Regions from separate parts of the Faecalibacterium duncaniae genome, predicted to be linked through region 2. Evidence: a T-box and tRNA genes for the amino acid it is inferred to sense, from the RefSeq annotation. Region 2 holds a T-box; the other holds one or more tRNA genes.
What was found. A T-box is a leader RNA that pairs with one kind of tRNA and senses whether it is charged. The one in region 2 lies ahead of asnS (asparagine--tRNA ligase), so its partner is inferred to be a tRNA-Asn.
Positions count from the first base shown of each region.

Region 1 (3,412 bases), 600 kb from region 2:
GCGCGCGGCGGCATCCCCCGCCATCATCCGGGTCAGCAGGGCCTTTTCCTGCTCCGGTGTCAGCGGCGGCGGCAGGCTGGGCCCGCCGTTGATGTAGTGGGCGGCGGAAGGGGCCAGCAGAAAGCAATAAAGACGGCAAAGAAGTGAAAGCAGATGATGCAAGGGCGGTTCCTCCTTTGTGAAGCCCTCTCGCGAAGAGGAGAGGTTCTGGTTTTGACAAGGGCTCCTTACTAGCGGGGGCTGAGCCGTAAGCAGCAGCTGGGGTCAAACCCCACCGTCATCCCTACGGGATGCCACCGCCCCTAGTAGGGGCGGCCTTGGCAAAGAGGATAGGCTTTGCGCCATGCCAAGGGCCCCCCTAATAGCGGGGGCTGTCGCCGCAGGCGACTGGGGGGTTGAGCCGTAAGCTCTGCCTTTCACCTGTTAGGCAACGACGACCGCCGCCAGTGGCGGAAACAGGGAGAGGTTGTATGGAAGTGCAGCCTACCCATGCGCCAGGCTGCTGACGGTTTCGCTCCCCACCAGCACTTCCCACCCATCAGGCGGCGGGGGGAGGTCGGTGAAGGCGGCATAGAGGTGCTCGGCCCTGCCCTGCCCGGCGGGGGAGCCGGTGCAGCACAGGCTGGCCGGGACGGCCGGCAGGATACAGTGCCCGGCCACGGTGGTGCAGGGAACAAGGCGCACCCCCAGCGCCGGGTCGGGCAGGGGAGCGGCCCCGGCAAAGTGCTGCTCCAGATAAGTACCCAGGGCGGGCGGCAGGCGGCTCTGCACGGCACCGAACCGCACCAGCACCACCGTTCGGCCCGAAAGCGGCTCCTGCACCGAAAAGCCGGTGTCGCAGAAGGCCCGGACATCCAGCGCTGTGTCTGCCACGGTGAGCCGGGCGGGGAATACCTGCCCGCCGCCCCGGCCCAGAAAGCGGAGCACCCCCTGCACAGCCAGCACCACCCCGCCCGCGCCCGCCAGCAGTGCCCCCGGCGAGAGGGGCAGGTAGATGCAGCCGTTGTTGGTCTGGGCTCCGGGCAGGAGCAGCGCCCCCGCCAGCAGCAGATTTCCCGCGCAGAACCACCCCACAAGTCGGGCAAAGCATCTGCTCCCCGGCCAGCCGTAGGCAGCGGCCACCGTGAGGGCAGCGGTTGACACTTTATATAAGAGCGCGGCAGCGTCCGGCGCTTCCGGGGCCAGCAGGGCCAACGAGGAAGCTGCCCCCGCCGCCCCGCCCAACAGCAGCCGCCCGGCCCGGCACTCCACCCCGGCCAGCAGCCCCGCCGCCAGCAGGAACAGCAGCGTGAGCGCAAAATTCGTCAGCAGCAGGACATCGAGGTAGATCACAGTCTTGATGGGCGGCACCTTCTTTCTGGTAGAGATCAGTGTAGCAGAAGGTGGGGGAGAAAGAGGGCGAAGGAGAGGCTTTGCTTTTGCATAAAACCTCTCAGTCGCGGGCTTTGCCGCGACAGCTCCCCTAGTAGGGGAGCCCTTGGCATACCGTCGCGTTTTCGGGGGCTGGCGCTTCGCTCCTGTTTGCCCTGCTGGCGCAAAGTCTTTCCCTTGCGGCAGATGATGATTTTGGAGCCGAAGGCGAATCAATCGAAAAACGAATCTCCTGCCAAGGCCTCCCCTACTAGGGGAGGTGGCATCGAGCGTTAGCGATGATGACGGAGAGGTTGTATGGGAGGGACAGCCTGACCTTTCGCTGCTGCAAGGCTTTGACTGAGAGGGTTGAGCCCTTTTGAAAAACATTTTTCACAAATTTCCAAAAAAGGCTTGCAAAAGGGAGCGGGAAGAGTTATAATACATCTCGCAGTCAATTGTGCGCTGCGGAATTGCGTTTTGAAAGATGTGCCTCTTTAGCTCAGTCGGTTAGAGCACCTGACTGTTAATCAGGGTGTCGCCTGTTCGAGTCAGGCAAGAGGCGCCATTAGGCGGCGAGGGCAACTTCGCCGCTTGTTTTTTAACCGGGTGTTGTAACCAATCTGAGACTTTTTTCACAAAATCTTCAAAATTAATGGTTTCTTAAAAAATGTCCTCTTGAAGATGCTGTCAGATTGTGGTATACTACACCCAAACCTTGGAACAGTTTTTAAACGTTCTGTGGTGATTGACTCAGATCAAAGGGTAGGCGCTCCCTTCTTTTGATAGCAGCGGACTTCTGCTTTGCCCTGGTTCTCCGCAGGGCAGGGCAAAGCAGAAGGCTATGCGCTGTTAAACCGGAGTGCAAAAAGAAAACCTTTTTCATTTGTCAGACCTACGGTCAAAACAACAGCAAACTGGGGCTTGTGCAAACAGACCGGGTGTGCTAGAATAAAAGCCGTAGTTTTGAAATAGACACAGTACATTGAAAAAGAGATCGTTTGCTTTTGGTTGTCGGTCTCTTGTAAAGGAAACATCGTATGCGTTATACCTATGTGCGGCAGCACGATTCTACGGACTGCGCGGCCGCTTCGCTCGCAATGGTGTGCCTCCATTACAAAAAGGAAATCACCATCACCCGCCTGCGGGATATGATGGGAACCGACATGAAAGGCACGAACCTCGTTGGCCTGCAGAAAGCAGCCAATGAGTTGGGCTTCAGCACGGCGGCTGTCCGTGTTGACCGCGAAAACTTTTTAAGCGATTTCACACTGCCCGCAATTGCGCAGGTCATTACCGACCAGGGCCTGACCCACTTTGTGGTCATCTTCAAAAAGACGACCATCAAGGAGGACGATGCCCGCCGCAAGCATGTGGTGCAGGAAGAAGAACGCAAGGCTGATGCAAGCAAAAAGTACAAATGCAAGGATTACGTCGTCATCGGCGACCCTGCAAATGAACTGAAAAAGATCAGTCTGGATGAGTTCTATAAAAACTTCACCGGCGTGCTGCTGCTGCTGAACCCCACAGCGGAGTTCAAGGGCGGCACCGGCAAGCACAAGGTGGAGGGCAAAGAGGAAGCCAAGGCAGCCCGCAACAACATGTTGAAGCGGTACATGGATCTGCTGCTTCCCCAGAAAAAGCTGTTTGCTTACGCTATTCTCAGTTCAGTGATCCTGACACTGATCGGCATCGTGTCCACCGTCTTTAATAAGGCGATCATGGACGAGGTGCTGCCTTATGGGCTGAAAAGTCTGCTCATATCGCTCATTGTCGTGTTCAGTGTGGTCAACCTGACCAGCACGCTGCTCTCGACTGTGAGACAGTGGATCCTGATCTTTCTTTCCATTAAAATCGATATCCCGTTGATGCTGGGCTACTTCGAGCATGTGTACAAACTGCCGATGAAGTTCTTTGCATCCCGTAAGACCGGCGAGATCACCACCCGCTATTCCGATGCAGGCACCATCAAATCGGTGCTGACCAGCATTGCAATGAGCGTGGTCATGGACATTGTGATGGCCGTGGGTACAGGCTTTGTCCTGTTCCGGATGAACTCCTC
Region 1 is NZ_CP048437.1:1,063,943-1,067,354, forward strand. It holds gene GXM22_RS05110 (sigma-70 family RNA polymerase sigma factor) at 1-153, opposite strand, end outside; gene GXM22_RS05115 (sigma-E processing peptidase SpoIIGA) at 484-1,350, opposite strand; tRNA gene GXM22_RS05120 (tRNA-Asn) at 1,842-1,918, shown strand; gene GXM22_RS05125 (peptidase domain-containing ABC transporter) at 2,391-3,412, shown strand, end outside.
Region 1: it has a tRNA-Asn gene. The T-box ahead of asnS (asparagine--tRNA ligase) is inferred to sense a tRNA for this amino acid. The anticodon was not compared.

Region 2 (3,412 bases):
GCAGGGCAGCGGCCAGTGCTTCCAGCTGGTCCGCAGGCAGATCGCCGGTGACCAGAATATTCTTCGCCTCCGGGGCGCGGCTGCGGATGGTCTGAGCCATCAGGCAGAGCATCTCAGCGTCCGCGCTGCCATCGGGGCGGCCCTCCATCTGATAGAGCTTTGCATCCAGCTTTCCGGCTTTCTTGGTGCGGTCGCTGGCCAGCGCGCCCAGCACGGGCAGGCCGGTGGAGCGGTTCAGCTCGCTGGCCGAGTAGACCATGCCGTCCAGCAGGAACTTGACCACGACCACGCCGCAGGCAAGCACACCGCCCAGCAGGAAGCCAATGAGCAGGTACTTTGCCACCGAGGAGGCAGCGCCGCCGCCCAGTGCGGGCTCCTCCGCACTCTCCCAAGTACTCTTAGCAGAAGCCAGATTGTCATCCAGCGCCTGACGGGCACTCTGCAGTTCCACCAGCTGGCTCTGCAGATTCTGAACATCTTCATCGCTCGTCTGCTGCAACGCACGCAGTTCCGTGGAGACCCCCTGTGTCACGCTCTGATCAATCACGCGTACACTGTGGCTGCACACAGCAGCTGCCGCTTTATCATGGATCAGATCCAGACGACCCAGCAGCACGTTCAGAATTTTCTCTGCGGTCTGCTGATCTGCAGCATACGCCTGCAAGGTCATCACGCCGTTATACTCGCCACTGTCGTTCTGGGAAAGTTCTACCGTGACCACGCCCTTCAGGTAGCGCACATCTACCCCTACGGCATCAGCGGCAGCATTCATGGAGTCACCGCTGACCAGCTGTTTCTGATATGCAGCCAGCAACGCACCGGTCGGGTCAACATTCTGATACGCAGAACCCGGCTGGATTTTGTAGCCGCTGTCAATATAAAGGTCAGCCTGCGCCGTCCAGACATTATAAACGTCCAGATTTTTTAGCAGCGACTTTTCTGCATAGTCCTGTGCCTGTTTCAGTGCTTCCTGCACACTAGACTGCGCATCCTCGTTGCTCTTCGCCGTCAGCTCGTACTGCTGCACAGCAAACTCATAATCCTTCTTTTTCTGCTGATACTCAGCCAGAGCCTCTTCATAAGCAACCTGATCTTCTGCCGAAACAGCGCCGCCGCGCAGGATCTTTACCCCGGCAAGGCCGCCAGCGATCACAGCACAGACAACCGCGGTCAGCAGGATGGGCTTGAGCTTGTGCAGAAGGGTCACCATGAGCGCGACGAGGTCGATCTCTTCCTCATCCTGTGCGCCGGTGGGGTAAGTGGTTTGATTTTCGTTCATGCTCTACTCCTCAGGACAAAGCCAATCTTCATGTTTGTTCCGTTTTGTGCAATGCACATACTATAGCAGAATAAATAATATCATTCTTTCCGGCAGAATTCAACCGTTTTTCCACAAAAAGCCGATTGACAAACCGGTGCTGCTGTGCTATTTTTAGAATTACTGAAAAGCAAGGATCGGGAAAAGTAACGCATTCCGGACGCTCCAGAGAGCGCGGCAGCAGCTGAGAGCCGCGTGCGGGCCAGTGCGCGAATGAACACCCGGGAGCTGCAAACTGAACACGGCATTCCGCCGCCAGTAGGTGCGCCGCAAAGCCCAGCGTTACCAGGGCAGCGCTTATTGGAGCGCGCGAGCGACCGGACACTTCCGGTAATTCAGGTGGCACCGCGGACATTACAAGACAGCTTGTTCGCCCTGAAAATTCAGGGCAAAGCTGTCTTTTTATTTTTATATCGGAGGAAAAAAAGATGGAACGTACTGAGATCGTCTCGCTGTACAAGAACACTCCCGCCGACGGCACGGTGGTCACCGTGTGCGGCTGGGCCAAGAACATCCGTGATTCCAAGAACATCGGCTTCATCGCCCTGTCGGACGGCGGCTGCTTCAAGACCCTGCAGGTCGTGCTGGAGGCAGGCAAGCTGGCAAACTACGAGGAGGTCATCCACACCGGCCTGTACAGCAGCCTGCGCATCGTGGGCCGCATCGTCCTGACCCCGCAGGCAAAGCAGCCCTTTGAGCTGAACGCCGACAGCGTGGAGATCCTGGGCGACTGCCCCGCAGACGAGTACCCCCTGCAGAAAAAGAAGATGAGCATGGAGTATCTGCGCACCATGCCCACCCTGCGCCCCCGCACCAACACTTTCAACGCCGCATTCCGCGTGCGCAGCGTGGCTGCCTACGCCATCCACAAGTTCTTCCAGGAGAATGGCTTCATCTACTCCCACTCTCCCCTGCTGACCGCTTCCGACTGCGAAGGTGCCGGTGAGATGTTCCAGGTCACCACGCTGGACCTGCAGAACGTGCCCAAGAACGAGGACGGCACCGTGGATTACAGCCAGGACTTCTTTGAGAAGCCCGTCAACCTGACCGTTTCCGGCCAGCTGGAGGCTGAGGCCATGGCCATGGCCTTTGGCAAGGTGTACACCTTCGGCCCCACCTTCCGTGCGGAGAAGAGCTTTACCACCCGCCACGCCGCCGAGTTCTGGATGATCGAGCCCGAGATGGCCTTCTGCGACCTGAAGGGCTACATGGACACCGCCGAGGCCATGACCAAGTTCGTCATCTGCTACGTGCTGGACAACTGCCCCGATGAGATGGCCTTCTTCAACCAGTTCATCGACAAGGGCCTGATCGAGCGCCTGGAGCTGGTGGCAAACAGCGAGTTCGGCCGCATCACCTACACTGAGGCCATTGAGATCCTGAAGAAGAACAACAAGAAGTTCCAGTTCCCTGTGGAGTGGGGCGTGGATATCCAGACCGAGCACGAGCGCTACCTGACCGAGGTCGTGTTCAAGAAGCCCGTCTTTGTCACCGATTACCCCAAGGAGATCAAGAGCTTCTACATGAAGATGAACGCGGACGGCAAGACCGTGGCCGCAGCTGATATGCTGGTGCCCGGCATCGGCGAGCTGATCGGCGGCAGCCAGCGCGAGGAGAACTACGACAAGCTGGTAGCCCGCATGGACGAGCTGGGCATGGACAAGACCAACTACGAGTGGTACCTGAACCTGCGCAAGTTCGGCGGCGTGGAGCACGCCGGTTACGGCCTGGGCTTCGAGCGGATGATCATGTACCTCACGGGCATCCAGAACATCCGTGACGTGCTGCCCTTCCCCCGCACCGCTTACGGTTTCTAAGGATTAAATTCAACCCTCTCAGTCAAAGCCTGTCGGCTTTGCCAGCTCCCCCGAAGGGGGAGCCTATTGCGGCTCTTGGATAAAGGCAGCATAGCCTCTCCCCTCGGGAAAGGTGGCATTGCGGAGCAATGACGGAGAGGGTTGTTTTCAACAAGGAGATAAATACAAGTGGAAAATATCGCTCCTGCCCTGTTGGACTGGTTCTACGCCAACCGCCGCATCCTCCCCTTCCGGGAGGACCCCACGCCCTACCATGTCTGGCTGAGCGAGATCATGC
Region 2 is NZ_CP048437.1:459,319-462,730, reverse strand. It holds gene GXM22_RS02085 (YveK family protein) at 1-1,279, opposite strand, end outside; T-box leader at 1,443-1,699, shown strand; gene asnS (asparagine--tRNA ligase) at 1,747-3,135, shown strand; gene GXM22_RS02075 (A/G-specific adenine glycosylase) at 3,304-3,412, shown strand, end outside.